Regions from separate parts of the Pseudoalteromonas sp. SG44-17 genome, predicted to be linked through region 3. Evidence: predicted binding sites of a transcription regulator. Region 3 holds the regulator's gene; each other region holds the start of a gene.
What was found. The regulator FliA, encoded in region 3, starts transcription of late flagellar genes. The targets are predictions, from matches to a motif close to CTAAAGNTNNNNNNNNNNNNGCCGATA.
Positions count from the first base shown of each region.

Region 1: the regulator FliA is predicted to act here: its motif matches at 2,399-2,425, upstream of H5182_RS20335 (DUF5610 domain-containing protein).
Region 2: the regulator FliA is predicted to act here: its motif matches at 3,548-3,574, upstream of pomA (flagellar motor protein PomA).

Region 1 covers NZ_JACJEV010000046.1:421-11,340, forward strand. Annotated here, with positions in the region: gene H5182_RS20325 (RNA-binding protein) at 1-406, shown strand, start outside; gene murI (glutamate racemase) at 369-1,184, opposite strand; gene H5182_RS20335 (DUF5610 domain-containing protein) at 1,248-2,369, opposite strand; gene trmA (tRNA (uridine(54)-C5)-methyltransferase TrmA) at 2,799-3,899, shown strand; gene H5182_RS20345 (DUF523 domain-containing protein) at 3,905-4,354, opposite strand; gene H5182_RS20350 (thiol:disulfide interchange protein DsbA/DsbL) at 4,420-5,058, opposite strand; gene H5182_RS20355 (thiol:disulfide interchange protein DsbA/DsbL) at 5,093-5,716, opposite strand; gene H5182_RS20360 (serine/threonine protein kinase) at 5,746-6,723, opposite strand; gene ccoG (cytochrome c oxidase accessory protein CcoG) at 6,788-8,218, opposite strand; gene H5182_RS20370 (hypothetical protein) at 8,510-8,869, shown strand; gene H5182_RS20375 (hypothetical protein) at 8,869-9,072, shown strand; gene H5182_RS20380 (UPF0149 family protein) at 9,075-9,695, opposite strand; gene H5182_RS20385 (type II secretion system protein N) at 9,714-10,472, opposite strand; gene gspM (type II secretion system protein GspM) at 10,476-10,920, opposite strand, start outside.
Region 2 covers NZ_JACJEV010000004.1:3,373-14,292, forward strand. Annotated here, with positions in the region: gene H5182_RS04160 (DNA topoisomerase III) at 1-1,099, opposite strand, end outside; gene H5182_RS04165 (hypothetical protein) at 1,172-1,654, opposite strand; gene H5182_RS04170 (flagellar motor protein MotB) at 1,794-2,714, opposite strand; gene pomA (flagellar motor protein PomA) at 2,717-3,484, opposite strand; gene H5182_RS04180 (exodeoxyribonuclease VII small subunit) at 3,786-4,028, shown strand; gene ispA ((2E,6E)-farnesyl diphosphate synthase) at 4,032-4,919, shown strand; gene dxs (1-deoxy-D-xylulose-5-phosphate synthase) at 5,025-6,887, shown strand; gene H5182_RS04195 (ligand-binding sensor domain-containing diguanylate cyclase) at 6,947-10,033, opposite strand; gene H5182_RS04200 (phosphatidylglycerophosphatase A) at 10,063-10,548, opposite strand; gene thiL (thiamine-phosphate kinase) at 10,545-10,920, opposite strand, start outside.
Region 3 covers NZ_JACJEV010000009.1:55,709-66,628, reverse strand. Annotated here, with positions in the region: gene H5182_RS08775 (flagellar motor protein) at 1-596, opposite strand, end outside; gene H5182_RS08770 (chemotaxis response regulator protein-glutamate methylesterase) at 589-1,713, opposite strand; gene H5182_RS08765 (chemotaxis protein CheA) at 1,782-3,980, opposite strand; gene H5182_RS08760 (protein phosphatase CheZ) at 3,995-4,759, opposite strand; gene cheY (chemotaxis response regulator CheY) at 4,777-5,160, opposite strand; gene H5182_RS08750 (RNA polymerase sigma factor FliA) at 5,201-5,911, opposite strand; gene H5182_RS08745 (MinD/ParA family protein) at 5,938-6,798, opposite strand; gene flhF (flagellar biosynthesis protein FlhF) at 6,791-8,272, opposite strand; gene flhA (flagellar biosynthesis protein FlhA) at 8,296-10,404, opposite strand; gene flhB (flagellar biosynthesis protein FlhB) at 10,500-10,920, opposite strand, start outside.

The DNA of each region.
Region 1 (10,920 bases), on a different contig from region 3:
TGCGCTTTCGAGCCTACAATTAAGTCATGCACTGTTATTTGGTGCTGGTTTATTAATTGGTGGTGTAGTTATAGCTGCAATGTCATCTGGCGATGTAGAAGAAGCCGAAGTAAAAACAAAAACACTTTATGTGGGCAATCTTCCTTATCGTGCAAATGAAGGTGTAGTTCGCGCTTTATTTGAAGAACAAGGTAAAGTGTTTAATGTACGCCTATTAAAGGATAAAAATACTGGCAAACGTCGTGGCTTTGGCTTTGTTGAAATGGCAGAGCTAGATGCTGATAATGCTATTGCAAAATTAAACGATAGCGAGTTCCAACAACGTACATTGAAAGTTCGTGAAGCAAAACAAAAACAAGATGATGAATCTAACTCTTTTCGTTCTGAGTCGGATCAATCAGCGTAACTAGCTCCACCGGTTGCTTATCAACATAAATAGAAGCCGTTGCGTAATAACGTAGCGGCTTTTTCTTGCCTGTACAATTAGCATCAAGCTCATCACTGCAATCTATATTATGCTCTTTCAGTATTGCACACACCCGTTTGGCTATTGCTACGCCGGAATCAAGTAATAATACAGTGCTGTTAAAATACTCATTCAAACCTTTTGCTAAAATTGGGAAATGCGTACAACCTAACACGACTACATCCACTCTATTATCAATAGCGAGACTATCGAGCTCTGCAACTAGTTTGTCTTGGATAATCTTTTTACTTTGATATGTTTGTTCCGCCAACGTTACAAGTTCAACACTTGCATATAAATGTACTGTGACAGCTTGACCATGCTGGCTTATCAACTGTTGTGTATAACTACTTTGTACTGTTGCTGGTGTGGCCAATAAGGCAATATGCTGTGACTTAGATAATAAAGCGGCGGGTTTAATTGCAGGTACTACACCGACGATCGGTATCGTGGTTAATTCGCGAAGCGCGCTCAGTGCTGAAGTAGATGCGGTATTACAAGCAATAACTAACACATCAACGTGTAATTGTTGTGTTTCTATAAAAATTAATAATCCGGTGAGGCGCTGAATTATGGTTTGTTGACTCAGCTTTCCATAAGGTAGGTAGGCGTTATCCATAAAATAACTATAAAGGCCATCAGGTATGTATTGCTGGATATGCTTCAGCACTGTGGTACCACCAATGCCCGAATCAAAAACCATGATATGAGGTGACAAACAACTCGCTCCTTATAATAACTAAGCTGAGCAGTTTGCCACGCGGTGTACTGAAAATAAAGCTTATGCTTCACTCTCTAGTGCTGCTGAGCGCAATTTATTCATTTGCTCAAACATTGATTTTGTATAGTCGACTAATTTGCCTATTTCCTCTTGGTCTTGATTTAACCATTGTAAAATGCCTGACAGTTCATTTTGCAAACCAAGATCACCCGCTTTATTAAAGGCATTTTTTAGATCGTCATTAAATGGAGCTATTTTTTCAGCCACAGCTTTCTCTGGTGTTGGTTTATTCTCTTCATAGCCTTTTATCGCTGCAAACGTTTTAGTTTGCTTTAAGTCCATTGAAAACGCGACTAGCTGTTCGTTGCCTAAGTTGAGCTCTTGTGCTTGTTCAAAGGCTTGTTCCAAATCACCACCAAAAAATGTTTTACTAACATTTTGCAAGTCTTCCATCATTGCATTAATAGCCTTTTGTTCATCTTCGTTTAAGTCACCATTTACTGACATGCTAAATGATAACTCCCGCGATTGTGATGATGCACTGGCATAGCCTTCATTTTGACCATTACGCTGATAACTACTGGCTGATTGCTGTTTAAATGCATCAGCAAAACTAATACTCACCTCGTCACCTTCTGCAGTGGTGAAGTTATACTGAGCATTATTACTTAAACTTAAATACTGTGCTTGAGTAACACTGACAGAATCCGGTTTAGGGTTAAATAAATCCTCTTCAAACTCATCCAGGCCATTAAAAATACCTTCTTTGGATTTTTCTATGCCCTGCTCAATTTCGTCGTTTAGAATACCGGTATCTTTTAATTCACCATAAGCATCATCAATACCTGTTTGCACACCTTTGCGTGCATCACTAAGCATACCTTTGAGTTTTTCATTATCGGCTCCATTGACTTGCGCTTTCTTAACGGCACCAGTTACAAAGTCCAAAACGTTTTTGACGATTTCTTCAAAATCAAATAGTGGCTTGTCTTTTTTCTCTTCCGCGACAGGTAAGCCTAAAGCCTCAGCCATTTTGTCACCTAACACTTTTGCTGCTAATTCTTTACCACGTTGCTGGTAACTATCTTGAGGCGACTGTATTGTAGGTTGCTGTAATGCAGCTTTGTTACTGTATTTATTGACGTTGTTGTTTGGAACAAAGCCAAAGTTGCCAATTTTCATGATCCGACTCCTATTTTTGCTTACTTAAGTATCGGCCCAAAAATAAATAACTAAAGTAAAATGTACAAAAAAACAGCATTTGCTATTACTCAAAATTAGGGCCTGTTGACCTTTAAGGATTAAAATTTGTTCAACCTCGGGGCGATTTAATCGCGGCGCGAGATTTGTAACCTAGTGGGCTAAGTAAAAATTGAGCAACAAAGAGTTAATCGCCCCTAGGCAGAACCCTTCGGGCAGCGCGCGTTTGGCATTTATGCTACGTTATCGCCTATTTATGGGGAATAACCACACTACATAGGCTCTGCCTTGCCTAAAAACCAAACGCACAGCTGCAAAATTAACCTAGAAAGATAAACAGACCCTAGACAAATAATCCCTGCCCCCTACAATAGCGCCGATAAACAGCATAATGAAATAAGGTAGTAGGTAATGGCGGTTATAAAGATCGATACAACAGGATACGACGCACAGTTAAATGAAAAAGAGCAACGTATCATTGCGCAATTCCAACGCTTTGGTGTTGAACAATTAGAAGTCTTTGCCTCTGAGCCAATTCATTACCGTCAACGCGCTGAATTTAGAGTATGGCACGATGGCGATGAGTTATTCCACATTATGTTTGATCAAGCCACCAAAGACAAAATCAGAGTCGATGTGTTTGACCCTGCAGCGCCGCTAATTGGGGAAGTAATGCAGGCAATGATCGATAATCTTAAAGGCTGTGAAGTCTTGCGTCGTAAATTATTCCAAATAGATTATCTTTCTAGTTTAAGCGGTGAGATTTTAGTGAGTCTGCTTTATCACAAACCACTCGACGAAGAATGGCTAGCAGCTATCAAGTCACTAAAAGAATCATTGAGTGAGCGCTTTAAAATTGATTTTATTGGGCGTGCTCGCAAACAAAAAGAAGTACTCGGTGATGATTTTGTTACTGAGCGTTTAACAGTTAATGGCCAGCAACTTATTTACCAACAAGTTGAAAACAGCTTTACGCAGCCAAATGCTAAAGTAAACATTAAGATGCTGGAGTGGGCACAAGACTTATGTAAACCACTAAAAAATGATTTACTAGAGCTCTATTGTGGTAACGGTAACTTTTCAATTGCCTTAGCTAGTTCGTTTAATCGTGTATTAGCAACCGAAATTTCTAAATCGTCAGTACACTCAGCGCAGTATAATATTGCTAAAAATAACGTAACTAACTTAGATATCATTCGTATGTCGAGCGAAGAGTTTACTCAAGCTATGAAAGGCGAACGAACCTTCTCACGTTTAGAAGGGATTGACTTAAGCAGCTATGATTGTCAGACCATTTTAGTTGATCCGCCGCGCGCAGGCATGGATACACTAACATGTGATTTGGTGGCTAACTACGAGAGTATTATTTATATCTCATGTAACCCTGATACGCTAGAGCGTGATTTAGAGCACCTAACTCGCACTCATGAAGTTAAACGGTTTGCGATTTTTGACCAATTTCCATATACCCACCACATTGAATCAGGGGTATTTTTACAACGTAAATTGTAAAGTATCTATGCCAGTGCTTTTACTAGCGCTGGCATTTGCTGCTCACTAAAGACTTTAATACCATTCTTTTCTAATAGCGAAGCCGTTAATCCCATTCCAACCACCTTAATACCACTGTGCGAGCCATCGTAAATTGTATTACGACCACAAGAAGGACTTGATTCCTTTAATAGCGCAAAACAAATATTGTACTGTTGGCAAAGGCGTAATGCTTGTTTTGCACCTAGCTGAAATTCCGGTGTCACATCATCACCAGTATTGGTAATCACTTTACCGTTGACGATTTCAGCAGGATCTCTAGGAGTGGATAAACCACCAGCAATCTCAGGACAAAAAGCGACTATACGTTCCTGCTGCTGCCATGCGATAAGCTGAGGATGGAGTAACTGTTGTCCGCTACCATCGTAGCGCACGGGAGCACCAAGTAAGCAACTTGAAACCAGTATTTTATGCATTTCTTACCACCTGCAACAAAAAAGCTCCGCGTACGGAGCTTTTTTACAATAAACACTAAACCGCTCTATTTAGCAGCTAAGTAATTAATCAATTTGCTAATATCTTCAGGCTCAGTAATACCTGATTCACGACCTAGGTTAAGCTTATATTTACCATTTACGATAAATGTTGGTACACCACGCAGTGCCCCCTTATCTTTATAGTAATCTTGGTCACGCTTCATTTTTGAACTCATAGTGCGTACTGAAAAACTTTTATACAGTTTATCAAACTTATCACCGTCAACACCTTGCGCGACAAATACATCTTTAACATCAGCTAATTCATTAAACTTAGCACGTTTAACGTGAACATGATTAAACATAGCAGCAATAATGGCATCTTTTTGTGGTAGTACTTCAGCTGTTGCAAGTGCCTGTGAAATCATTTGTTGATTTTCAGGATCACGCACACCAACAAAATCGACGTGGCTCTTTTTAAACTCAATACTTGTATCAAGTTTAGGTTTAACCTCAACTAATAGAGCTTCGTAGTTATTACACGCTGGACAATAAAATGAGAAAAACTCTTTTACCTCTGGCTTTTTACTAGCGCGCTCAGATACTACATCATAATGCACACCTTCTTCATAAGTTGTTGGTGCTGCATTCGCGGCTAATGGTAATAAAAGTGCCAGCAATCCTGCTTTAACTAATTTGATCATCGGTAAAAACTCCAAAAATTATTGTTTTAATAGCTTATTGTTGTAATAAAAAGGCAACTAACTCATCAAGCTGCTCTTGGCTCTTGATGGTATTGATATTGATTTTATATTTATCATTAACGATAAACGTTGGTACACCGGTTAAGGCTCCCATTTGTGAAAACTTATTTTGCTTGTCTTGCATGGCTTTTTCCGCCGCAATCACAGGCATGCTGGCAATATCTTTATCAAAGGTATCGCTATCAATACCATTTACTGCAAGTAATGCTTTGACGTCTTTAATGTTATTGAGTGGAGCACGTTTTATATGAATGCTGTCAAACATTTGATCTGCAACTTGCTCACCTTTGTTATGCTGTTTAGCGATGATATATGCATAGCTCAAATTACTTTGCACTTCTGGCGCTAAACCACCTAAAAAGTTGACATGGTTTTTTACAAACTCAGTACCTGCAGGCAAGCTTTTTTCCATTGCTTTAGCTACAGCTTCAAACTTAAAACAGTGCGGGCAATAAAATGAAAAGAACTCTGTTACTTGTGAGGTTTTACTTTTTTCAATTTTTAGTACGTCATAGTGCTCACCAGCTTTAAAATCTGCAGCCATCGCAGCAAAAGGTAAACATAACAGTAGTAAACTCAATTTTAGTTTTTTAAGCATTGGACTCTCGTTTCAGATATTTTTAATAATTAGTTAGGCAGCAACTTCAGCGGCGGCTCTTGAAGTGCAGAATACTGCTCTTTCAGCGCTAAAATTTGTTGCTCCCAGTATTTGTCATCAGCAAACCATGAAAAGTTCCGCGGAAATGCCGGATCTTCCCAACGTTTAGCTAGCCACCCCATATAATGAATCATACGCATTGCCCGTAATGGTTCAATTAATTTGAGTTGAGTGTGATCAAAATCACAAAATTCTTCATAGGCAGTCACTAAGGTATCTAACTGTAACAGTTGATTGTTTCGATCGCCACTAAGCATCATCCATAAATCTTGAATCGCAGGCCCTTGACGACTATCGTCCAAATCAACAAACATCAACGCATCACCGGCCCACAGAATATTACCGGCATGGCAATCACCATGTAAACGTATAGTATCCACCTGCTGGTAAAGCGATTTCGTTTTAGCGATCACCATATCCAAAATAGTATAAAACGCGGTAGTTAAACTGCTAGGCACCAGATTACTGTTTTGTAACTGAATTTTAGCTGTATCTAGATACTCGTCACACCCTATGACCGGACGTTCGCTAAAAACATTGGCTTTAGCTGCTTGATGCATTCGACCAATCAAGCGTCCTAACACATCTAACTGATCAAGATTATCAACTTCAAAGATGCGCCCCCCGACACTTGGGAACAAAGTAAATAGATAACCATTATGCTCAAATAAGCTTTCGCCATTACGCTGTATCGGCGCAACTACAGGCACTTCAGCATCAGCCAATTCAAATGCAAAGCTATGCTCTTCGAGTATTTGTGCCTTACTCCAGCGCTCGGGGCGATAAAATTTCACCACATAACGTAGGCCATCTTCAGCTTTGAATTGATAGACACGGTTTTCGTAACTATTCAGTGCTAATAAGCCAGACTCTGCGTAAATACCAATACTTTCGACCGCATCTAAAATCGAATCCGGGGTGAGGTCAACAAAACTAAATTTACTCATAATTCTCATCAATTATAAAAAAAGCGGGAAAATCCCGCTTTTTATTTGTTATCAGTGTACTTAACTATCGCGCTTTAAAGAAGTTACTCGGCTGCGAAATTTGTGAACTTGGATTGTCCACTGGCGATAATACAAAATTAAACTCGGTCATAGGCGCTTTCAAATCATACGGATCCATCACCAATGATAATGGCACGTTATGCGATTCGCCCGCTTGCACGGTAAAAGTTTGCTTACCTATGTACTTAAAGTTCTCCAGTCCTACCACCTTAATATTAAAGGTTTGCTCGTATTGTGCTTTGTTGATCACTTTAAGTGTGTAGGTATTTTCGACAAGCCCATTAAAATCGACTCGATAGAGTTGATTTCGATCGCGAATAATATCTAAGTCCATTGGCTTACGCATCACAATATTCGTTACCAGCGCTGCGCTGAGCACCACTAATATAACAATATAACCAATAATCTTAGCGCGCAGAGGATTGGTTTTATTCTCTGGCGTTTCTAGGTTACGCTCAGTGGTATATGAGATAAGCCCGCGCGGATAATTCATCTTATCCATTACTCCGTCGCAGGCATCGATACAGGCGCCACAGTTAATGCATTCAGCTTGCAGACCATTGCGAATATCGATCCCTGTTGGGCATACTTGTACGCACAAATTACAGTCAATACAGTCACCTAAGCTAAGCTCTTCTCGATCTTGTTTACGACTACGTGGCCCACGATTTTCACCACGTTTTTCATCGTAGCTTACTGTGAAGGTATCTTTATCAAACATTGCAGATTGAAAGCGCGAATACGGGCAGATATGCAAGCACATAATTTCGCGCATCCATCCAGCATTACCATAAGTACATACAGTAAATACGATAATGCTAACCAGCGCATAGCCACCTACATCAAAAGTAACAAAATCCGGTAACAGCTGACGAATAGGTGTGAAATAACCAACAAAGGTAAGTGCGGTGTATAAAGAAAAAGCTATCCAACCTGTATGCTTGGCTGTCTTACGCCAAAATTTATCAAAGTCCATTGGTCGCTGATCAAGCTTCTTGCGTTGATTCGCTGTCCCTTCGAACTTTTCTTCAAACCAAATAAAAATAAACGTCCAGACTGTTTGCGGGCACGTATAGCCACACCATACCCGACCGTAAAAGGTGGTCACTAAGAATAACGCGAATGCAGCAAGCATCAGAATAAAAGCAAGAATAGTAAAATCTTGTGGCCATAGAGTTAGCCCAAAAATGTTATATTTTTGACCAATGAGGTCAAATAACACAGCTTGTTGGTCATTAAAGTTTATCCATGGCAGCGCCATGAACGCCAACATACCAAGAAAACCAATGCGCTGTCTTAATAGTTGATGTAACCCTTTAACCGCACGTACATAAATGCGATTGCGGGGATTAAATCTATCCTGTTGAGCATAGAGATCGGGCTTTTCGATCTTGACCTCACTAGGAATATTTTTTACTTTTATTTGCTTGTCCATCGAAGTTCCTCAACGCCGCTTGGAGAATGAAAGTCAAACAATCATATAACGCTATTTAGATAGCTAACAACTAAGCTTACATTTAAAAATAGTGCAAACTGAACTACTGTGCTGTAAAAGTTCAGAGATTTCTGAAAAATCTAATTGTTCTCTGTCATTATACCAACTCTCCTCAAAAAAGCTGATATTCATTGATAATAATTTATTCACCTAACTTGCTTGCTTTACAAAGGGGCATTTTATTACACTGGTGCCTAATTCGTACCCGTTCAGATCAAAGTTTACTCACATATGAAAAAATTCCTTGTACTAGTTGTAGTGATACTTGCGTTATTCACAATTGATCATCCAATGATAAAAGAACCTCGAGAAAAGTTATTAGGAGAAGGTGTAGGGCTATTAAGTAGTGCTAGCAACATTAACCGTGGACCCGCTGCGAGCATGGCAAAAAACCGCATCAAGTCAGAACTAACACTTTCAGAAAGCGAGTTAGAGTATTTAGAAGAAACCATGCAAACTGATGAACAGCTGCAGCTATTCCATACTCGTTACTGCCGCAGTAAAGATCTCAACTTATATTTTTATGAAGATCGTTTAAATACAGTGTGTGACATCGTCTCAACATCATTGGCTGAGCGCAGAGGTAAATAGTGGATTTTTCAGCTTTAACAAAAAAAAGCAGCGCATCGTTTAACCAACATAAAAACCTACTGAAGAAGCTGGCGAAAGGGCAAACGGTTAAATGTGAAGTATGCCAAGGCATATTAACGTTAGATTTAAAGACTCAGCAACCCGGCCAAGGGGTTGCTAAATGCCCTAAGGGCTGTACTGAAATTGTGTTGGATTTAGCATAATGCTAACTCCAACCATCTTCTTCATCTGCGTACAAACCACTTTGCACCGCGATAATTTCTATTAACTCAGCAAATCCTAATGCAAAATCTCCCATTAGTTCATACTGTTGCTGGCATAGTTGTATTTCACTAAGCTGATTTTGCTGGGCAATTGTTGTGATAAGCTGGGGCTCTAAAGCAAAAAAGCCTAAACTGGCGTAAGCGGTTTGCAATGCATCAGTTAAGTCTGTTGTCAGTGCATCAGCTTGCATTAGCTTATCAATATACACCTGTGCTCCCTGAACAAAACCCTGACACCATTGCTGGCATTCATGCAAATCTAGGTAGCTGTCGTCTTGATCACTCACCTGTAAACTTACAGGGAGCTTAAAACCTGTTTCATAAACTTGCTCACTGATCTGATGATACAAAGCCATAAATGCAAATAATGTTTGTTCTTCTAGCTGGCCGTGTGCATCTGGCACTATCTGCTCAAGCCACTCGTGTACGTCTAATGGCTCAGGAGAGCAAATAACCGCAAATAAGTAACCTTGGCTCTGCACAAATGTCATGGCGCCATTGCGGCTCGCTAAATACGTACTTAACTGCTGGCCATGTTGCTGTGTAAATTCAGGAATTTGCATAAAACAATTCAGCCTTGTTTAAAAATTTAATGGATAACGGCCATCACTATCTGCACGGCCTAAAAATTTGGCGGCATCGTGTACTTCTTTTGGTAGTGATGCTTCTGGCTTGATATATCCAGCCACTTTAAAGTCCATGTTTGCTTTTAAGGTTGCATCAGCCGCTAAGCCTAAGCGGTTTTCAGGATCAACTAACACGGCTATATCGCCCGACTTACAGCTTAACTTGCCACTTAATGGACCAACGCTAAACCAGCCAGACAATCCTTGCACATCGATGTTTGGACTGGCGATTTCACCTTTTAATGCATCACAATAAGGCGCTCCTGAGAGATATTCATCTAACTCAACAATTACTCTGCCTTTAGCATTAATAGGTAATGGCAACTGCAAACGCTGCATCGCACGTTCAACACTCAAACGCAATGTAGCATCATTTAATGCAACTACTTGATCAAGTAAACCATAACTAAAGTCACCGCGTCCTGACAGTTCACTGGTCTGTCGCGGATCACCAAACTTTACACTGCCTGTAAGCTGTCCGGTGAATAATGCCCAACCAGAAATATCCCAGTTTAAATTATTAATCTGTTCATCTTGATAGCGCAGCTGCATGATTCTACCCTGCCAAATGCTACCCGATGCTTTACCTATTTGCAGATCTTTAGGTAGATAAGGATTTGCTAAATTAAGCGCAACTGCAGCTGGCGTTTTTAATAGTGCAAAAAAGATAAAACCGAAGAAAAATATTACTATAAGAATCGCTATTTTTTTCATTCTTTACTTCTCTAATACCAGTCGGCTAACGCGCACGTAGCCTGGTTTATCATCGCGACTGAGATCTAAATTTTCAATCAATACGCCTTTAGTGTTTACCAGTTCATCAAGCCATTCTATGAGCTTATTAAACTGTACCGAGTCGATGGTTAATCTTAATGAATTATCGCTAGGCTGCATTTTGCTTATGGTTATATCGTAGCGAGCGCGGCTAGCATTAACTATTTGACTCAAGTTTTGGTCACTTGTAACAGCACGCGCACTACCCGCTTTGAGTTTAACAATACTGTTATCAACCCACGCTAATAATTCTTGCTGTTTAACTTGGTTTTTTTCAGCTTCAGTTATCGCGTTGTTTAGTGGTCTAAAAATACCCATAACTAATATAAAAATAACAAAAATAACCCCAGCGACCATCACTAACTGTTGCTCTTGCTCTTTTAAGCCA
Region 2 (10,920 bases), on a different contig from region 3:
CATCTGCGCCTTGGCAATGAGTGTCATTTTGCCCGCCATTGATGGCAATTGCCTTTATTATACTGGCTGCTTCTTGGTGATGATCTTTGGGCAAGTAACGATTGTCTGAACGTGGATAGGTAATTAGCTTGTGACGCTCATATAAATTTTGACAAATATCCAATACCTTTTGTGCAGGCATTGAAAAAGCTTTCGCAGCATCAATTTGTAACGCTGACAAATTATACGGCAAAGGTGCTTGTTGCTTTTTCTGCTTTTGTTCAAGCGCAGTAACTTCACCTGATTGATTAGAAATTCGCGACGCAACATTCTCAGCAAGGCCTCGATGGAGCACTCGCCCCTCTTCATCTTGATAAGGTTCACACGCTTTGCTTGGTTGCCACTTTGCTGTAAACGGCTCTTTATTTTCGGTACTTAAATGAGCTAATACTTCATAAAAAGGTTTTGGCACAAAATTAGCAATCTCGTTATCACGCTGGACAACCAATCCTAATATCGGTGTTTGTACACGCCCTACTGATAATACATTACCAAACCCTGCTTTTTGACCTGCAAGCGTATAGGCGCGCGTTAAATTCATACCAAACAGCCAATCAGCTCGCGAACGCGCCAAAGCAGATACACTAAGTGGAATAAATTCACGGTTAGAGCGAACGTTTTGCAGCGACTTTTTAACCGCGCTAACATTCAAATCACTGATCAATAAACGTTGAATTTGCTGTTTTTTGGCTTGGCTAAGTTTAACTTGCTCAATCACCTCATCAACAAGTAATTGCCCTTCTCTGTCTGGATCACCAGCATGAACAAGTTGATCAGCTTGTTTGATTAACTTTTTAAGTACCGTAAGTTGCTTACGAGTTTTAGATTTTGCTTTTAACTGCCATTGCTGTGGGATAATCGGTAAGTCATCAAAGCGCCATTTTTTATATTGCTCATTATAATCATCAGGCTCTGCTTGCTCGAGCAAGTGGCCTATACACCAAGAAACACAATCGCCATTAGCCACTTCAATATAGCCATCATGTTTTTTATGAGGCTTTGGTAGCGCATCAGCAATGGCACGACCTAAAGATGGCTTCTCGGCTATATAAAGTTTCATAGGGCACTATCAACAACTGGTTATTTACACAGTAGTTTAGCACACGTAATTTAATCTACAAATAGTTAATGATTAGCTCTTTAGACTGCGATTTTTTCGCATAAATAAATACAACAGAGGAAGGTAGCACACTACGACAGTGCCAATATTGATTAACGGTAATAACGTTTTATATAGCATAGTGCTATACGATAAATCCCAAAGGTGGCGATCCACTAATCTAAATAATTGTAAGATAGGCGCACTAATTACAACCAACTGACCAATCACACTTTGCCAAAGATACACTTTATCTTTAATAGCCCAGTAAGCAATCAAAGCCATCCAAGCAATATCATTAAAAGCCCAAACTACATAACGCCAAATATAAGGGTCATCTAACTCTCTAAGGCTATTATGTATCAAGGTTCCATATAAAAAAAATAATGCAGTCGTTAAGGTAAAACGCAAAGCAAGCCAATCTTTGCGAAGATAAAAAACAAAAATAGCTGGGCTTAAAATAAACACCCAGCTTTTAGTTAGTATTGATATAGCACTTATAAACCAATCAGGCATTAGCTAGTCTGGCTTTTTATCATCGTCACCATCACCATTGCCCGGCATATAGCTATATTTATCAACGTTTTTCATCAGACACTCCGTTACACTTGTTAAAAAACTACTTTAAGCTAAATTAGGTACTTTGCCAAGCATCTTAACGCACATCTATCGGATCTGATTCCTTAGCCTTGCCTTGCATTATTGAAATTTCCACGCGGCGATTACGTCGTCTATCCGCATCAGAATCATTTGGAACAAGTGGTCGAGTTTCGGCATGACCGACAACAACCATTCTGGTTTTATCAAAGCCTTGTGCTTTTTGCATTTCAGTTGCAACCGCAACTGCACGCTTCGATGATAAATCCCAGTTATTGGTATACAGCTCATTCGAAACTTGAAAATCATCAGTATGACCAGACACCGTAATTTCACCTGGCACATCTTTTAGTAACGCAGCTATATCACGAATAATTGGTTTAAACTTAGGTTGTAAAAATGCACTCCCAGATGGAAATGAACCATTTTCACGAATACGAATAATAATTTGCTGACCTAATGATTCCAACTCAACAGCACCATCCATGATTTGTTGTTCCAATTGCTGGGCTATCTTTTTAACTAACTCATTAACCTGCTCTTGATCAGCTGCAGAAATAGATTGTTCTGATGCTTGTTGTTGCGCCGTACTTTGTGACTCACCGCCACGCTTATTACCGCGTTGCTCTTGACGACCGCCAGCTGAGCTTTCATCACCAGCCTGAAACTCAAGCATTTGCTGGGTCATTTCGACAGTTTGCTGTTGAATGGTTTCGATTGGAGTAGGTTCAGGTTTACCTGGGGTGAACTCCATCGCGATAACGGATGTTCCTTTGGGAATATCTTTTACTTCTATTTTATTTTGTACACCAAAGGCAAACTTCATTGAGCCTGCGATTTGTTTAAATTTAAGTACATCCATTTCTGAAAACGCGAGTAAAAGTACAAAGAAGCACATCAATAGTGACATCAAATCCGCGAAGGTACCCATCCATGCTGGTAACCCGGGTGGTGGACACTTGCACTCTTGATCTGACATGCTTACTCCTCAGTATCCACTTTTCGTTTTGATTCAGCTAGGTAGTTTTTCAAAATACCTTCGATGACTTTTGGGTTTTGGCCATCTTGTATACCTAATACCGCATCTAAAATTAGCCGCTGATTCATTGCTTCTTCGTCTTTACGCAATTCCAATTTTACTTGGATAGGAATTGCCACCACGTTTGCTAAAAACGCACCATATAATGTTGTTAAAAGCGCTACCGCCATCGCAGGACCAATCGCTTTAGGGTCATCCATATTCGACAACATCGCAACTAGACCAATCAAAGTACCGATCATACCCATCGCAGGCGCAATATCGGCAAGCGCTTTAAACAAACCGGCCCCAGATTCATGACGAGTAGAAGTAAGAGAAATATCTTTTTGCAAGGTGGCACGAACAACATCAGCGTCATGACCGTCAACAAGCATATCAACCCCTTTACGCATAAACGCATTGGGTATTTCTGCTTCCTCTAGTGCTAAAAATCCGCCTTTACGGGCCGAGTCTGCAAGTTCAACTGCTTTTTCGATAAGCTCTTCAGGTGACTCTATTTTGAACATGAAGGCTTTAGCTGCGACTTTACCGATACCGAGGAATTGACTCATCGTATAGTTTGATAACACTATAAAAATCGAACCACCGAAAACAATAACCACCGATGGCGTGTTATAAAACATAGCCACTTCGCCGCCACTACTTAGTACCATTGACATAGCAATAAGACCAATAGCTCCGAGAATACCTATAATGGTTGCTAAATCCACTTACCCCTCCAGAGGAATCGATGCTTTGTTGCTACCAGCAACAAATTTTTATTATTAACAGCTTATCGGCAATCTATTGAATTACTTAAACCATTTAATGAAAAAAATGAAATGAAAGTTTTCAACCCTATTTGGCATTTTAAGCTACCATTGATAACCTGCAAGGTTTAAGCAAAGGTATAAATAATTAAAAGTGGCAAGAAAACAATTAATTATTCAAAAAAAATGCATCACCCTTTGACCTAGTTTAGCATTCCCCCTAAAATTGGCCTCACATTTCTATCATCTAAGTTAAATCAGTATGGCGACGAAAAAACCAGAGAACCTAAGCTTCGAGCAAGCGCTTGATGAATTATCCTTAATCGTCACAGAAATGGAGCAAGGAGAGCTTTCCCTTGAGCAATCGTTAAAACAGTTTGAACGCGGTATTGCTTTAGCTGGCGCATCTTCAAGTAAGTTACAACAAGCTGAACAAAAAGTGGCGATTTTAATGGGTAGTGATAGTCAGTCACCACTTACTAACTTTGATAATGATTTGGAATAACGGGTGTTAATAACAGAGCAAATAAAATGTGCTCAACAAGATGTTGAAGCCACTCTCAATCGGTATTTTGAGCAACCGCTCGATACCGAGCAAAGCATCAAACAAGCCACCCACTACAGCGTTTTAAATGGCGGTAAACGATTACGGCCATTTTTAGTGTATGCCACGGGAAAAATGCTTGGCGCAAATAAACAAGATTTAGACGTGTTGGCTGCTGCTATTGAATGTATTCATAGTTATTCGTTAGTTCATGATGATTTACCCGCGATGGATGACGACGACCTGCGACGTGGTAGACCGACTTGCCATATTGTCTATGGCGAAGCTCATGCTATTTTAGCTGGTGATGCGCTGCAAACATTAGCGTTTGATTTAATTGCTAACCATTCATTTAACGTTCCTGCACAGCAACAGTTAAAAATGATTGCAGCACTTGCCAAAGCATCGGGTATTGAAGGTATGGTCGGTGGTCAAGCACTGGATATTGCAGCGACTGACAAATTAGTCAATTTAGCTGAGCTCGAACGTATCCATAAATTAAAAACAGGTGCTTTGTTAAATTGTGCAATTACTTTAGGTGCATTATGCGCAGCTGATACAAATCAACAAACATTATTACAATTAAAACAGTTTGGTGATGCAATTGGACTGGCTTTTCAGGTGCAAGACGATATTCTTGACATCGAAGGTGATACCCAAGTCTTAGGTAAACCACAAGGCTCCGATGTTGCAGCAAATAAAGCGACCTACCCTGCTCTACTTGGGCTTACAGGTGCAAAACAAAAAGCACAATCATTACTAAAATGCGCACTCGATGCGTTAGCAGCAATAGATGCTGACACTTCTGAGCTAGAAAACTTGGCAAAATACATTGTTGAACGCGATTATTAATTCTAGGCTCTAGCTTGAGCAAGTAATGATGTACAAAATAACTAAAGAATCAGAGTAATATTACGCTATAATGACCTCTGGTTAGCGAAGGATGTATTAAAAATCATGACACTTGATAGTAGCAAGTATCCATTATTAGGTTTGGTTGACGAACCAGCCCAGTTGCGTGATTTAGCGCAAGACAAATTACCTGCTTTTAGTAATGAGTTACGTGATTACTTACTAAACTCAGTCTCGCAAAGTAGTGGTCACTTAGCATCAGGTTTAGGCACAGTTGAGCTTACTGTAGCGCTTCATTATGTATATAACACCCCTGAAGATCGCTTAGTATGGGATGTAGGCCATCAAGCATACCCACATAAAATTCTCACAGGGCGCCGTGATCAAATGCACACGATCCGCCAAAAAGACGGTTTACATCCGTTTCCATTTCGTGAAGAAAGCCACTACGACACTTTTAGTGTTGGCCATTCAAGCACCTCGATCTCTGCTGCTTTAGGCATGTCAATTGCGGCGCAAAAAGAAGGCAAAGGACGAAAAACAGTAGCGGTTATTGGTGATGGTGCGATTACCGCGGGTATGGCGTTTGAAGCAATGAATCACTTAGGTGATGTTAAATCTGACATGCTGATCATATTAAACGATAACGAAATGTCGATTTCTGAAAATGTCGGTGCACTAACTAATCATTTCGCTCGTATCTTATCAGGCAGTTTTTACACTAACATTCGTGAAGGTAGTAAAAAGCTGCTATCTGGCGTGCCACCAGTAAAAGAATTAGCCAGCCGCATGGAAGAGCACTTAAAAGGCATGGTTATCCCAGGCACCTTTTTTGAAGAGTTAGGCTTAAATTACATTGGCCCAATTGATGGTCATGATGTAAACATGTTGGTTGATACACTGCGCAATATGCGTAACCTAAAAGGGCCGCAGTTACTGCATATCAAAACCCAGAAAGGTAAAGGCTATAAACCAGCAGAAGCAGATCCAATAGGCTATCACGGCGTACCTAAGTTCGACCCTGCGATTTCCAGCCTACCAAAATCAAAACCAGGCGCTGCGACTTTTTCTAAAGTATTTGGCGATTGGTTGTGTGACATGGCAAGTCAAGATGAAAAGCTTATGGCAATCACCCCGGCTATGCGTGAAGGCTCAGGCATGGTGCGTTTTTCAAAAGAATACCCTGAGCAATATTTTGATGTTGCCATTGCCGAGCAACACGCGGTTACTTTAGCCGCAGGTTTTGCCTGCGAAGGCTTAAAACCAGTTGTCGCTATTTATTCAAGCTTTTTACAACGTGCCTACGATCAGCTTATTCACGATGTTGCTCTGCAAAACTTACCCGTGTTATTTGCAATTGACCGTGCTGGTATTGTTGGTGCTGATGGCGAAACTCATCAAGGCGCATACGATTTAAGCTTTATCCGTTGTATCCCCAATATGATTATCATGGCACCGAGTGATACTAATGAATGTCGTCAAATGCTGTACACTGGTTATCGTTGTAACAGCCCTGTTGCAGTTCGTTATCCTCGTGGTAGTGCTGGCACAACTGAAATCTGCGAGCAAATGACCGAGCTTGAAATTGGTAAAGGTCGTGTGATTAAACAAGGCGCTAAAATCGCAGTTTTATCCTTTGGTACTTTACTTGAAAACGCTCAACTGGCAGTCAATGAATTAAATGCCAGCCTCGTTGATATGCGTTTTGTTAAACCTCTTGATAGCGCACTAATCGACACTTTATTAGCCGATCATGACGTCATTGTAACCCTTGAAGATAACGCGATTGTTGGTGGTGCAGGCTCTGCTGTTAATGAATATTTAGCAGCTATAAAAGCAAAAGTAAGCATCCTTAATTTAGGTATTCCTGATGAGTTCATCAAGCATGGAACACAAGAACAAATGCATGATGAAATGGGCTTAGGTGAACAAGGTATCTTAACCTCAATCAAAGCCTTTATAAGCTAACATCCTATTTAATAAAAAAAGGAGCCGCTGGCTCCTTTTTTATTCTCACGTGATTAGAGCTAGCGCATCCACACTTTGATATCTGCTAAACCATTGGCTTGTAATACGCTCAGTTGTTGCTCAACATTATTGGTTTGCTCAAATTCAAAGGCATCTAACTGTTCATCAAAGGTGATGTTTGCAATACCATCGCCACCGCGCTTTTTAACTTGATGTAGCGCGATATCCGCTAAGTTGACAGAGGTTTCCCAACCAATAACCTGACCACCTAATAATGGTAATGGGTAAAATGAAAAGCCAATCGATGCAGTCAAGTTTATACTGTCACCACTGGGCAACTTAAATGTGTGATCAGCAATTACTTTACACAGCTGTGCAACATAACTGTCGATTGCAGTGCGTTTAAAGTCACGTAGCAGTAACAAGAATTCATCACCACTCCAACGGGCAACATAATCGGATCCTTGCGTACGAGAGTTAAGCAATGCAGCCATTTGCTGCAAACAACTATCACCACCAATCGGTCCATAAGCGTCATTAATGCGGCTAAAATTATCAAAATTAATGATTAGCAACACCAAGGATTTCCCCTGCGCTTGTAATGATTGTGAGTTACGCTGGAAGTGCTCTATATCTTTTGGTAGTTGATCAAATAAGAAGCGGCGGCTTCTCAGCCCAGTAAGTTCATCAGAGTGACTCATAAGCTTTAGCTGAGAGTTAACTTGATTAAGCTTATCATTAGCTTGGCGCAGCTCCCCGGTGCGTTCTGTGATTAAACTTTCAAGCGCGGTTTGCTTACGGCGTTCTTGCTTTCTAAATACCCAAAACACTAAATAAAATAATAAAATAAAACTACCAGTGATCAACAGCCGAAAATAAATTGTTTCATCAAACCGTCTTGGTACTACAAATGAATATTCCGTACTTTGCGCTTTTTGCCAACCTTCACCTTGTCGTTTAGCCTCAAGTTGAAACAAAAATGCACCAGGCGGTAAATTGGTATAAATAGCTTCACGGCGGGTATTAGCATAACGCCAATCGCTGTCTAAACCAGTTAAACGATAGCGAAACTCAATACTGGTCGGTGCATAATAGTCTATCGCAGTGTATTTAAGGGTGATATCACGCTCATCGATTTCTAATTCAGGATTACGCCCTAATGCAGCTGTTGCAAGTTTACGTATCCCAGTATTTAAACTCTCAACCTTTGGCTGTAATGGTTTAACGCCAAACAGCTCAATATCTTTAGGGATCTCCACGACCCCCTGTAGGCTCGGATACCACATTGAATTGCCTAACTCCGCCACAGCATCATGGCCAAGGCCGGTACAACACTGGCTGGCCTTACCGTCTAGTTGACGATCGTATGACGAAATAACCTGCTCTACTTTTAAGCTTTCAATATCGTTACTAAACTGCTCAACCGGCATTCGGTAGACACCTTTCATGGTACTAACCCATATGCGCTTGAGCTTTTCATCATAACGTAAACTAAAAATAGAACCGTAAGGTAAGCCATTGGTAGCATCTAACTGACGCCAATGCCCTTGTGTGCTTCGATAAAATAAACCATCATTTAATGAGCCGATTAATATACCAACTCCATCAATGTTTAAGATGCTTGTAACATAAGCACTTTCAAGACTCGTTTGATCGCCAATTTTTTCAATACCACGATCAGTAAAGTAGTAAGCGCCTTTGCTAGTGCCAATTAAACCAAAATTAGCTTCATCAACGACATAAGTAATAAACTTACTGCCTAAAAATGCGTTATAAGCAAATGGGGTTAAACCACCGTAACTAAGCCGATACATACCCCGGCCAGTACCAAGCCAAAAGCCTCCTTTGCTGGAGCGACTAATCGCAAACACCGGGTTATCTTTTAAAGCGCGTCCAGGGACAGTGAACAAGGTGTTGTTTTCATAAATATACACACCACGCCCAGTGGCGATATATAACCGTGAGCCATCAAACTGTAAATCATGCACGGCTGCACGTCCGTATTGATTACTTGGGATTTGATTGATAAAGTTTTTATCTAAATCAAAGTAGCCTACACCACTGCGGTTAGCGACCCACAATCTCCCATCGGGCGCTTGGCTAATGGCCATAACCGCTTCGGTCATTTGTGATATAGCTGAGTGACGTTCTATTCTGCCTTCGTGCGCAAGCCATAATCCTTCACTAAAACTCGCAAGCCAAATATTATTATCATTATCGCGATATAAATCAGCAAACCAAATACTTTGGTCAAGTTGGCTCGGTTCAACCCATTGCCAATCGCCGGAGTTGTCTCGAAACAGTAAGCGCCCATAGGTCGAAATCCACAGTGCTCCATTTGAGTCACTCATAAATTTATAAACCGCTGAGTTATTCGCATTGGGAAGTGGAAAAGGCCTTAACTCGTCATCTAAATCTAAAAAGTAAGCACCGAGCTCTGACGCTAAATATAAGTTTCCTTCCAGCCATGCTAAATCGTGAATAATCGTTTGTGCTAAACGCTCAGGTATCGATACCTTAGCAGTTAGTTCTAAGCGTAACTTTGCAAAATCAGAGGAGGAATTAGTTAACCGTAGCAAGTATCGTTCATTCACCAGCCAGATCCCTTCTGGCGATAATGCCAGCTGACTGACAGTACCAACAATCTGCTTTACTGAACTGGCACTCATCACAGGGACTAGTAAGTCATGCACTGCGCTGACATTGATCTGATTGCGAGATACAAAGTACAGGCCATTCGCTGCTATCCAAATACTGCCTTTCGCATCTTCGATAACATCGCGTACAGGGCCTTTTACACTAAACTCTTGCGCTGCCATAGTGGTGGGATCGATGACCACAATACCATCTTTAGTACCAATCCATAAATAGCCTTCGCTATCGACAAGTAATTTATTAATGCCGTTACTGGGTAAAAAATTACTATTTAAGGTGTTGTAATTAGTGAATGTATTGCCATCAAAGCGACTGAGGCCAAACTGAGTTCCCAGCCACATATAGCCTTGCTTATCTTGCACGACACTTTTAAGTGACTGCGATGGTAAGCCATTTTGCATATTCCATTGTTTTACAACATAGTCGGTAATTGACGCCTTACTTGGCATACTGCAGAACAGCACAATAATAACCAATAAAAATCGCATCATAACGTCAATACCTCGTTGCAAAACTAAGGTTAAAAGGGCAAATAACCCATTTTAAACAATGCCTGAACACAAATTAAAGAAAATATACCAGCTAAAACATCATCCGCCATAATACCTACACCACCATGAACCCGCTTATCAAGAAAGCGAATAGGACCTGGTTTAGCGATATCAAAAAAACGAAATAACAAAAAACCCACTAACAAAGACTGCCAACTTAATGCAGCTCCGATCATGGTAATGTAAAATCCGGCAACTTCATCCCATACAATCGCGGGATGATCATGTACTCCCAGATCATCAGCGGTTTTGCCACATGCCCATATACCAAAAATACTAATAACCACCGCAAATACAATTTGTAACCACAACGGGAAATACATAGTAGTAAAAATAAACGGTAGCGCAGCAAAGGTACCAAACGTACCCGGCGCTTTAGGCGCTAACCCTAAACCAAAGCCCAAACCAAAAAATTGATGAGGGCGCTTTAAATTAAATAATGCAGGTTTATTCAAACCGACTCCTTGGTGAAGTGTTCAAAACCAGCATCATCATATGCTAATTTTTCGCCATCGAGCATCAGCTCAACTTCGCCTTCACCACTTTTTATTTGTCCAATGCAGGCTGCATCTACACCATACTGGCGCAATTTCATTTCCAGCATACTTTTATTGCTATCAGGTACCGTAAATAACAACTCATAGTCATCGCCATAATTGAGGATAAACGGCAGTTGTTGATCTCGTTCTAAAGTAGCACGCAATGCATCCGAGGTTGGTATTTTATTCACATCAATACAAGCGCTAACTTGCGACAGAGCTAAAATATGTCCAAGATCTGCCAATAGACCATCTGAGATATCAATCGCTGATGATGCTAAACCGCGT
Region 3 (10,920 bases):
AGTAAATTTGCTAAACCAACCCCATAGATGGTCGCGATAAAAGCCGTCGCAACCCCCGCACCTAACTTTTCAGGCTCAGTGATAAATGACATTGCTTGGATCAGACCAAGCACTGCACCTAATATACCGATAGTAGGACTGTAACCGCCCAACGCCTCGTATACCCGGCTGGCTTCAAGTAAACGTTCCCTCTCTAACAATAAATCAATTTCTAACGCATCTCTAAGTTTTTGCTCGCTGTTACCATCAATCAATAAACTCAGGCCTTTGGCAACGTACGGGTCTGGATGTGTTAATGCTACTTCTTCAAGCGCTAAATACCCTTCTTGGCGAGCTTTTTGTGACCAACTTTTAACTTGCTCAATTGCTCTGTCGATATCATGACTTGGAGGAAAAAACACCCAATGACTTATTCTTAAGACTTTATTAAACGTATGTGCCGGTGTTTGTAGCATTACAGCACCTAACGTACCACCCAATACAATAATTAGTGCTGGGCCATTAAATAAAGCACTTACAACCCCACCCTCTAGTGAGTAACCATAGCCAATCGCCAAAAGTGCAACGAACAGGCCTAGAAACGACAACTTATCCACAACCAATTTCTCGAACTAACCGATTAGCAACCTCTTCAAGTGCGATACTTGCCGACGATAGCCCAGCGTTAGCAACCGCCTGTGGCATACCATATACCACACTGGTTTTTTCATCTTGCGCCCAAATAGTGGCGCCGGCTTGTTTGAGCATTCTTGCACCATCTCGTCCATCAGCGCCCATGCCTGTAAGTACCACAGCTAACACATCACCTTGAAAAGATTTGGCTGTACTAGCAAAAGTAACGTCAACACTGGGCTTATAAGTGATCCGCGCACTGTCGTCCTCAAAAACACGTAACGTGCGATTTCCACCTCGTCCCTCAACCAGCATCTGTTGACCACCTGGCGCTAGATAAGCGACGCCTGGCATTAATCGGTCGCCTTGTTGTGCTTCTTTTACTTTTATTTTGCACAAGCCATTTAAACGAGCGGCAAATGCTGGCGTAAACGCAGCTGGCATATGCTGTATTAACAAAATGGGATGTGGGAAGTTGGCCGGCAACTTAGTCAAAATAGTTTGCAGTGCGACAGGCCCCCCTGTGGAGGTGCCTATTGCAACTATTTGATATTTCTTACCCGAAGCACGTGTATTAGCTGCAATGTTCGAAGCGGGCGCTGTGCTGCGGTTAAAACTTCTATCAGGTTGAGTTATCGCAGGTCGACTTGTTGTACCTGCAGAAACGGAAGGTGTCGGTGTCGGCCTACTGAAGCGTGATAGACGCTTGCGTCCAATTTCTTTTACTTTATTTTGTAATAACTTAATCGCATCTTCATTATTACGAGCAATATCTTCAAATTTTTTCGGTAAAAAATCTAAAGCACCCGCATCAAGTGCGTCTAAGGTTGCTGTTGCGCCATCACGGGTCAAGGAAGAGAACATCAGAATTGGGGTTGGATTTGCTGCCATGATCTCTTTTACAGCACTAATACCATCAAGCACAGGCATTTCAACATCCATAGTGATTACATCTGGACGCAATTGATTTGTCTTGTCTACCGCTTCTCTGCCATTTACCGCAAAACCAATTACTTCAATATCCTTATCTTGCTCGAGTATTTCGCTCACCCTGCGGCGAAAGAAACTTGAATCATCAACAACTAAAACTTTAACTGCCATTGGCATACTCTATGTAAATTTTATCTGTGAGAGCCATATATAGCTCTCACAATAAGATAAGAATTGGACTAACCTGCGTAATGTTTTAACAGGTTTGGAACATCTAAGATTAGCGCTATACCACCGTCAGACGTGATCGTTGCACCTGCCATACCAGGTGTTCCTTGTAGTAAAGCATCAAGCGGTTTAATAACAACTTCTTCTTGACCAATCAATGAATCCACTACAAAACCAACTTGTTGCGTACCTATTTGTACAATTACAACATGGCCTTGAGCTTTGCGTAATGATCTGTCAGCACCTTTGACTAACCAATGTTCTAAATAAAACAACGGTCGTGCTTTCTTACGAACAATAATGGTTAATTGGCCATCAACTACATTCGTTTTAGTTAGATCTAGGTGGAATATTTCATTAACACCAGCCAGTGGTAATGCAAATGTTTGCTCACCGACAACCACCATCAATGTCGGCAAAATAGCCAACGTTAACGGAACTTTAATTTCTAGGATTGTACCTACACCTAGCTCAGATTGAATACTCACAGAACCATTTAGTTGGGTAATTTTGGTTTTCACCACATCCATACCCACACCACGACCCGAAATATCAGAGATCTGTTCTTTGGTGGAAAAGCCTGGTGCAAAAATAAGGTTATAGGCTTCTGTATCAGATAATCGAGCAGCTTGCTCGTGATCAAGCACCCCTTTATTGATTGCTATTTTTTTCAGCTTTTCGGGATCCATACCAGCACCATCATCTCGGATGGTAAGCAAAATATGATCACCTTCTTGCGATGCTGATAAAGTTACAGTCCCAGTCCTTGCTTTACCTGCCGCTTCACGCACATCAGGCATTTCAATACCGTGGTCTACAGAGTTACGCACCAAGTGGACTAAAGGATCTGCCAGTGCCTCAACTAAGTTTTTATCTAAATCAGTTTCTTCACCCACGAGCAATAAATTGATGTCTTTTTTCAAACTGCGGGCTAAATCACGTACTACGCGAGGGAAACGACCGAACACTTTCTTGATCGGTTGCATCCGCGTTTTCATCACCGCACCTTGCAAGTCCGCAGTTACTACATCAAGGTTTGAAATGGCTTTACCCATCGCTTCACTTTCAGTATTGGTTGCTAAACTGACTAGGCGATTGCGCACTAGCACAAGTTCACCGACCATATTCATTATTTGATCAAGGCGTTTTGTATCAACGCGCACAGTGGTATCAGCTTGTGGTGGAACTGATTTTTTCGCAACAGCTGTCGCTGGAGCTGGCTTTTCAGCCGCTTTCGCAGGCTCAGACACTGCTGGTTTAGGCGCAGGTTTAGCTGCGGCAACAGGTGCTGGGGGAGGGACTGGTTTTTGAGCGGGTGTTGGCTCAGTATCTGCAACTGCTTGTGGTGCACTCCCTTTACCGTGCAATTCATCTAATAATGCTTCAAACTCATCATCGCTGATCTCGTCTGGACTATTACTTTTAGTTGGCTCTGATGACGCTTGGGGCGGTTTAGGCGCAGTATTTTCGGTGCTTGCAGCATCTTTATTACTGACCAAACCAAAGCTACCAACACCATGTAATTCATCTAATAAATTATCGAATTCGTCATCAGTAATATCACTATTTGATGACTCATTGCTAACTGTTACTGCTGGAGTTACAGGACTTTGTCCTTTTCCATGCAGCTCATCTAGCAAACTTTCAAATTCATCTTCTGATATATCATCGATTTGAACATCTTTTTTATCGCTATCAACTTGACCATCAAATAACAAGTCAAATGCAAATGGATCATCAGAATCATCTAAAATAGCATCAGCATCAACAACAGGAGTATCGTCTGCAGGCTCAGCAGCGCCAGTTAGTTCTTCAGCAGTTGGCGGCAATCCCAATTTATGTAAAACAGCCAGCAACTCTGGATTTGCAGGTTCTGGTTTTTCTCGGCTTTGGATGGTCGCAAACATTTCGTTGATAGTATCGAGCGCTTGCAAGATCACGTCCATCAGCTCAGAATTAACCTTACGAACACCTTGACGCAATAAATCGAAAACGTTTTCTGCACCGTGACAAGCGTCAACTAGCTCAGTCATGCTTAAAAAACCTGCGCCGCCTTTTACCGTATGAAAACCACGGAAAATTGCATTGAGTAATTCGGTATCATCTGGGTTATTTTCAAGCTCCACCAGCTGTTCTGACAAAAGCTCAAGAATTTCTCCAGCCTCTACTAGAAAATCTTGTAAAATATCTTCATCGACTTCAAAGCTCATGCAGTTCTCTCCTCTTAGAAGCCCAAGCTTGATAATAAATCATCAACATCATCTTGTCCTGAGACAACATCATCACGAGATTCTTTATCAATAATTGGCCCTTCAGGGCCTGCAAGTGTATTTTCAGCAGGCGGTTTTTCAATGACTGGTGCTATTGTTTTTGTTTCGCTATCATCTTGGCTACCAAATGCTGTCAACAAGTGGATCAAGCTGTCTTCTACTTCTCTGACAAGCTCTATCACTCGACGGATCACTTGACCTGTTAAATCTTGAAAATCTTGTGCCATCAAGACATTGGTCATGAGTCCTTGCAACTCATCCGTTTTAGTTTGCGAGCTATTCATGAACTTATCTAAGCTGTGGCATAATGTTTTAAACTCACCTAGCTCAATTTCACGATTCATTAAACGATCCCAAGTGGGTTTAATGTCTGAAATATCATCTGCAAGCTGTTGGGCAATTGGTAAACTTGCTTCTACAGCATCCATGGTTTTATTAGCAGCGTTCTCTGTCATTTCCATAACATAGTTTAGACGCTGCTTAGCATCGGGGAGTGCGTCTTTGGTCAAATCAGCTAAACGTGTATCAAGCTCAAAATTTTTCAACGCATCATGAAGCTGACGCGTAAGTTTGCCTACTTCGGCAAATAATTCTGATTGCTCTTTTGACGCCGCATCAATAATTAACTGATCAGCTTTATCTTGTTCACCATTTTCAAGGTAAACCACAAGCTGCCGGGCTTGTTCTAAACTGATCTGAGGCGCAGCTGGTGCTGACATAAGCCTCTCCTATTTATTTAACCTAAACGCTCAAACACTTTTTCCAATTTGGTTTTCAGTGTTGCGGCTGTAAATGGTTTAACGATATAGCCGTTAACACCAGCTTGTGCAGCAGCAACAATTTGTTCTTTTTTAGCTTCTGCTGTTACCATTAAAACAGGGATGTGTTTCAGGCTGTCATCGGCCCTGATAGCGCGCAAGAGGTCAATTCCTTGCATGCCAGGCATGTTCCAATCTGTTACTACAAAATCAAATTCTTGATTCTGCAACATCGGTAAAGCTGTTGAGCCATCATCAGCTTCTTGTACATTTGTAAAACCCAAATCTCTTAACAGATTTTTGATAATACGTCTCATCGTCGAAAAATCATCAACAACAAGAATTTTCATGTTTTTATCCAAAACATCCTCCGGTGAGGTCTGAACCTATATTTACTTACTACTAGTTAATCCAGTCATTGATTTTTGCTTTGAGCTTAATCATCGCCTGACCATGTATCTGACTCACACGCGATTCGCTTACATCGAGTATATGTCCAATCTCTTTTAAATTCATTTCATCATTATAATAAAGCGACAATACTAACCCATCTCGTTCAGGTAAAGATTGTATAGCTGTTAATAATGATTGATTAAAACGTTCATTTTTAACGTTATTAAAGGGCTTGTCTAGTGCTAAATCATGTCCCACTGGTGTGATAACATCTTCATCAATTCCCAAGTCTTCTATACCTAAAACCTTACTTGAATTTACATCACTAAGAATATGATGGTACTCATCTAGCGTAATATCAAGTTTTTCAGCAACTTCACTATCTTTAGGTTCTCGATTCAGGCTGCTTTCTAGCTCACTAATCGCTTCAGCAACTCTGCGGCTATTACGGTGCACTGAGCGAGGAGCCCAATCACCTCGGCGCATTTCATCCAGCATCGCACCACGAATACGAATGCCTGCAAAGGTTTCAAAGCTTGCACCTTTAGTCGCATCAAAGTTTTTTGATGCTTCAATTAACCCTATCATCCCCGATTGAATCAAATCATCGAGTTGCACACTCGCGGGTAAACGAGCGATCAAATGACAAGCCACTTTTTTAACTAAAGAAGCATGTCGCTCAACAATCACATTTAAATTTTGTGTCGATTGATATCCCATCGCTTTATTCACCGATGCCGTCATAGTTAGCCGTTTACTAATTTTTCTATGAAAAATTCTAAATGGCCAGATGGTTGATTAGGTATAGGCCATTTAACTGCTTTTGTCGCTAATGTTTTAAATGCAATTGCCGCTGGAGAATTTGGAAATAAATCAACAATTACTTTTTGACGACGAGTTGCTTTACGCATGTTTTCATCATAAGGGACTGTTGCAACCAATTCCATTGAGACATCCAAAAAGCGATCCGTTACTTTTGAGAGCTTAGCAAATAGTTCGTGGCCTTCACGCATACTGCGCACCATATTAGCAACTATTTTAAACTTATACACACCATGCTCACGACTCAACACTTTGATTAATGCATAAGCGTCGGTTATTGAGGTCGGTTCATCACATACTACTACCATGACATCTTGCGCTGCGCGCGAAAAACTTAATACCATGTCAGAGATACCAGCAGCAGTATCAACAATTAATATATCAAATTCGGTATTCAACTCACTAAAAGCACGAATTAATCCAGCATGTTCTGATGGTGAAAGTTCCACCATACTTTGTGAGCCTGACGTCGCTGGTACTATTTTAATTCCTGCAGGCCCTTCAACTAAAATTTCATCGAGCTCACATTCACCTGATAGTACATGAGATAGATTACGTTCAACCCGAAGCCCTAACATCACATCACAATTTGCTAAACCCAAATCGGCATCCAGAACTAACACTCGGTTTCCGAGCTGACCCAACGCAATCGCAGTGTTAAGTGAGACGTTAGTTTTCCCTACGCCACCTTTACCACCTGTTACAGCGATAACTTTAACGCCGTTATTATTGTTTTGACTCATTTTACGCAGGCCACTTGCTTGATCTAATACTGTGTTAATCATACATCCCTACTGTGCTTGACGCTACTGCTTGGCGTCGTGAATGTTGTGCTTTTGTTCTTTTTAAATACAATTGTTCTGCTTTTTTTACTAATTTCTCTGCATTGGCGACCCGAATGTCCTCTGGAACGCGCTGACCGTTAGTAAGATACCCTATTGGAAGGCGATTTTGAATCGCTATACTAATAATCTCACCTAAACTTAATGATTCGTCTAATTTAGTGAAAATACAGCCACTTAATTGTACCTTCTTAAAATGTCTTACGGTTTCTTGTAAAACATTAATTTGTGCGGTCGCACTGAGCACTAAATAATTGCGAATATCGACACGTTGATTACGCATTAATGTATTTAGCTGCTCAGTTAAACGTAAATCACGTTGGCTCATTCCCGCGGTATCTATTAATACTAGACGCTTATTTCGTAAATGATATAAAACTTCTGCTAATTCATTGGCATCTTTAACTTGTTTTACACCACAACCGATGATCCGGCCATAAGTAGCTAACTGTTCATAAGCGCCAATACGGTAAGTATCAGTGGTAATTAGCGCAACTTTATCTGCACCATATTTTTGTGCGCCAAGGGCTGCAAGTTTTGCCACGGTTGTAGTTTTACCTACCCCAGTAGGACCAACAAGTGCATATACCCCGCCTTGGCGAAGGATTTCGTTATTTGTAGTATGCATTTGGTTTTCAACCATTTGCAATAGTGCTTGCCAGGCTTGCTGACGTGACACATCGTCCGGAATAAAGCAGGCCATTTGCTCTGCAACTTCACTGTCGATACCCATTCCAACTAAACGATCGATCATGCATGCGCGGGTAGGATCGCGACGCGCTAAATCTTGTTGCATCAAACCCGATACCTGATACTCAAGTAATTGACGCATCGCAGCCATTTCATCACGCATAGCGGTGATTTCATCTGTTTTGGCTGCACTTTTTGTTGGCATCGGAGTATCTAAATCATCAAAACCACTTTCTAGATCATCATCAAAACCTAAGCTATGTGCTTGCGTTTGTGGACGCGGCGCAGTATCGCGACGAGCAAAATCACTATGCGCTTGTGGTTCATGGCGAGCTTGCTGTGCTTGATGTTGTTGCTGTGGTTGATACTGAGTAGATGTATCAATGCCTGACTGGCTAAACATAGACGCAAGCTCAGGTGAGCGTGGACGCGGTGATTGGCGCTCTAATAATGCTTGTAAGCTATCAGCTACCGCAGCTTGCGGCTCATGCTGCGCACGTTGTGGCGCAGGTTTAACAAAGTTAGCATTCGTTTGCGGTTGCGCCTTAGCAACATGTGGTTGTGCCGGTGCTTTCGGGGCTGCTTTTTCATAATCAACGGCGGCAACAATCTCTACCCCATTGGCTAATTTTTTATTTGACATGATTACAGCATCTACACCGAGTTCATCTTTAACTTCTTTCAGTGCGGTGCGCATATCTTTAGCAAAAAAACGTTTTATTTTCATGGTTCAACCCCTTTAAAATCCGATTATTGGCCTACTGAGCTGACAATCTTGATCTGTCTTTCGTCTGGTACCTCTTGATAAGACATCACTCGCAATCCTGGAATGGTGTACTTAACAAAACGAGATAACACAGTGCGTAACATTCCTGACGTTAGCAATATCGAAGGTTCACCGGCCATTTCTTGGTTTTGATGCGCTTCATTTAATGATTGTTGAAGTCGCTCTGCAAGTCCTGGCTCTATTCCGGCACCTTCGTCGCCTGCATTTTGTAGTGACTGATGCAACATCTGTTCCAACTCAGGCGCCAAGGTTATGACAGGGATTTCTGATGACATTCCAACCGCGTCTTGAACAATTAATCTGCGCAGTGAAATTCGCACTGCTGCGGTTAATACATCAGGATCTTGGCTTCGAGGGCCATACTCAACAAGGGTTTGTACAATTGAACGCATATCGCGAATAGCAACGCCTTCATTTAATAAATTTTGTAATACTTTAACAATTGCTGTTAGTGGTAAAATATCTGGCACTAGCCCTTCAACTAAACGAGGATGACTTTTTGCCAGCATATCTAATAGATTTTGCACTTCCTCGTGGCCGAGTAACAAGGCCGCGCTGTTAGTTAGTAACTGACTAATATGCGTTGCTACCACAGTCGCTGCATCAACCACGGTATAACCGAGTGATTGTGCTTCATCTTTTTGATCTGGTTTGATCCAAATAGCGTCTAGACCAAAGGCAGGATCTTTAGTAGCAATCCCTTTTATTGGACCAAATACTTGGCCAGGATTAATAGCCAACTCATCACCGTGCTTAAGCTCGCCCTCACCACTTGAAACACCCATCATGGTAATTCTGTATGCATTTGGGTCTAACTCTAAGTTATCGCGAATATGCACCGGTGGAATTAAAAAACCAAGTTCTTGAGATAACTTTTTACGTACCCCTTTAATTCGGTTTAATAATTCGCCACCTTGTGATTGATCAACTAATGGAATTAAGCGATAGCCAACTTCGAGGCCAATTACATCAACTTGTTGTACATCATCCCAACCTAGCTCTTTTTGCTCTTGCTTGTTAGCAACACCAGTGCCTGTTGCACCGCCATTGGCAGCTTCTGCTTCCTTAGCAGCCGCTTCTTTGAGCTTACTTTGCTGGGTGTAATACGCTAAATAACCAAGTAAAGCACCAAGGCTTAAAAAGGCAAAATGTGGCATACCCGGGACCAAACCCATCACGATTAAAATACCCGAAGCAATAAATAATGATTTTTCGTTACCGAGTTGTTTCTTAAATTGATCGCCCATATTGAGCGATTCATTTTGACGAGTAACAACAATTGCAGTGCCAATAGATAACAGTAATGATGGTAATTGTGCAACTAGACCATCACCAATGGTCAGTAAGGTATACACTTCCATTGCGTTACCAAAGCTTAAATCATGCTGGATCATACCAACAAACAAGCCGCCAACAATATTGATGATCAGTATCACTATACCAGCAATCGCATCACCTTTTACAAACTTACTCGCACCATCCATAGAGCCATAAAAGTCCGCTTCACGGGTGACTTCTTCACGGCGGTCTCGTGCTTGCTCTGCACTAATAAAACCCGCATTCAAGTCGGCATCAATGGCCATTTGTTTGCCTGGCATCGCATCTAAGGTAAAGCGTGCCGATACCTCAGAGATCCTGCCTGCGCCTTTGGTGATTACCACAAAGTTGATGATGATCAAAATCAAAAACACCACTAAACCAACTGCGTAGTTGCCACCAATTACCACTGAACCAAAAGCTTCGATTACTTTACCTGCGGAATCGCCACCGTTATGGCCTTCAAGCAGCACCACCCGGGTACTGGCAACATTTAGTGCCAAACGCATAATAGTTGCAATCAATAGTACTGCGGGAAACATCCCAAATTCAACAGGCTTCATGGTGTAAACTGTCACTAACAACACCACTAATGCTAAAGCTATATTAAACGAGAAAAGAATGTCGAGTAAAAATGGCGGTAACGGTAAAATCACCATGCCCAGCGCAGCGAGCACCAGCAAAGGTGTACCAACACCTTTTAAATACTCTTTTTTATCTTTATTAAGTTGTTGTAATACAGCTTTAAATTCCATAATTCTACAATTTCAAAAAATTGACACTAAACGGAATTTGCAATAACTATTCCAAGTTATTAATTACGAGCTTAAAAGAATACTGATTATTCAAATCAATACTTATAGGCATCTGGAATTGGGAGTGTTTTATTCAATTTTGTAGGGCGTTTACCACGGCCTTTTTGAAAGCGTTTAAGCTGAAATACATAAGCTAAAACTTGTGCGACTGCAGTAAATAGTTGGTCAGGGATTTGTTCTCCTACTTCGGCAGTATGATACAGTGCTCGAGTAAGCATGGGGGACTCTACAATGGGTACCTCGTTACCTATGGCTATTTTTCTAATTTGCATCGCCATCTCATCAACGCCTTTGGCAACTAATATAGGCGCGCCAGCGCGCTCTGTGTCGTACTTTAATGCCACAGAGTAATGAGTAGGGTTGGTAACAACTACATCGGCATCTGGCACATCCTGCATCATGCGTCGCTGCGACATTTGTCTTTGCGTTTGTCTTATACGCGCTTTGATTTGCGGA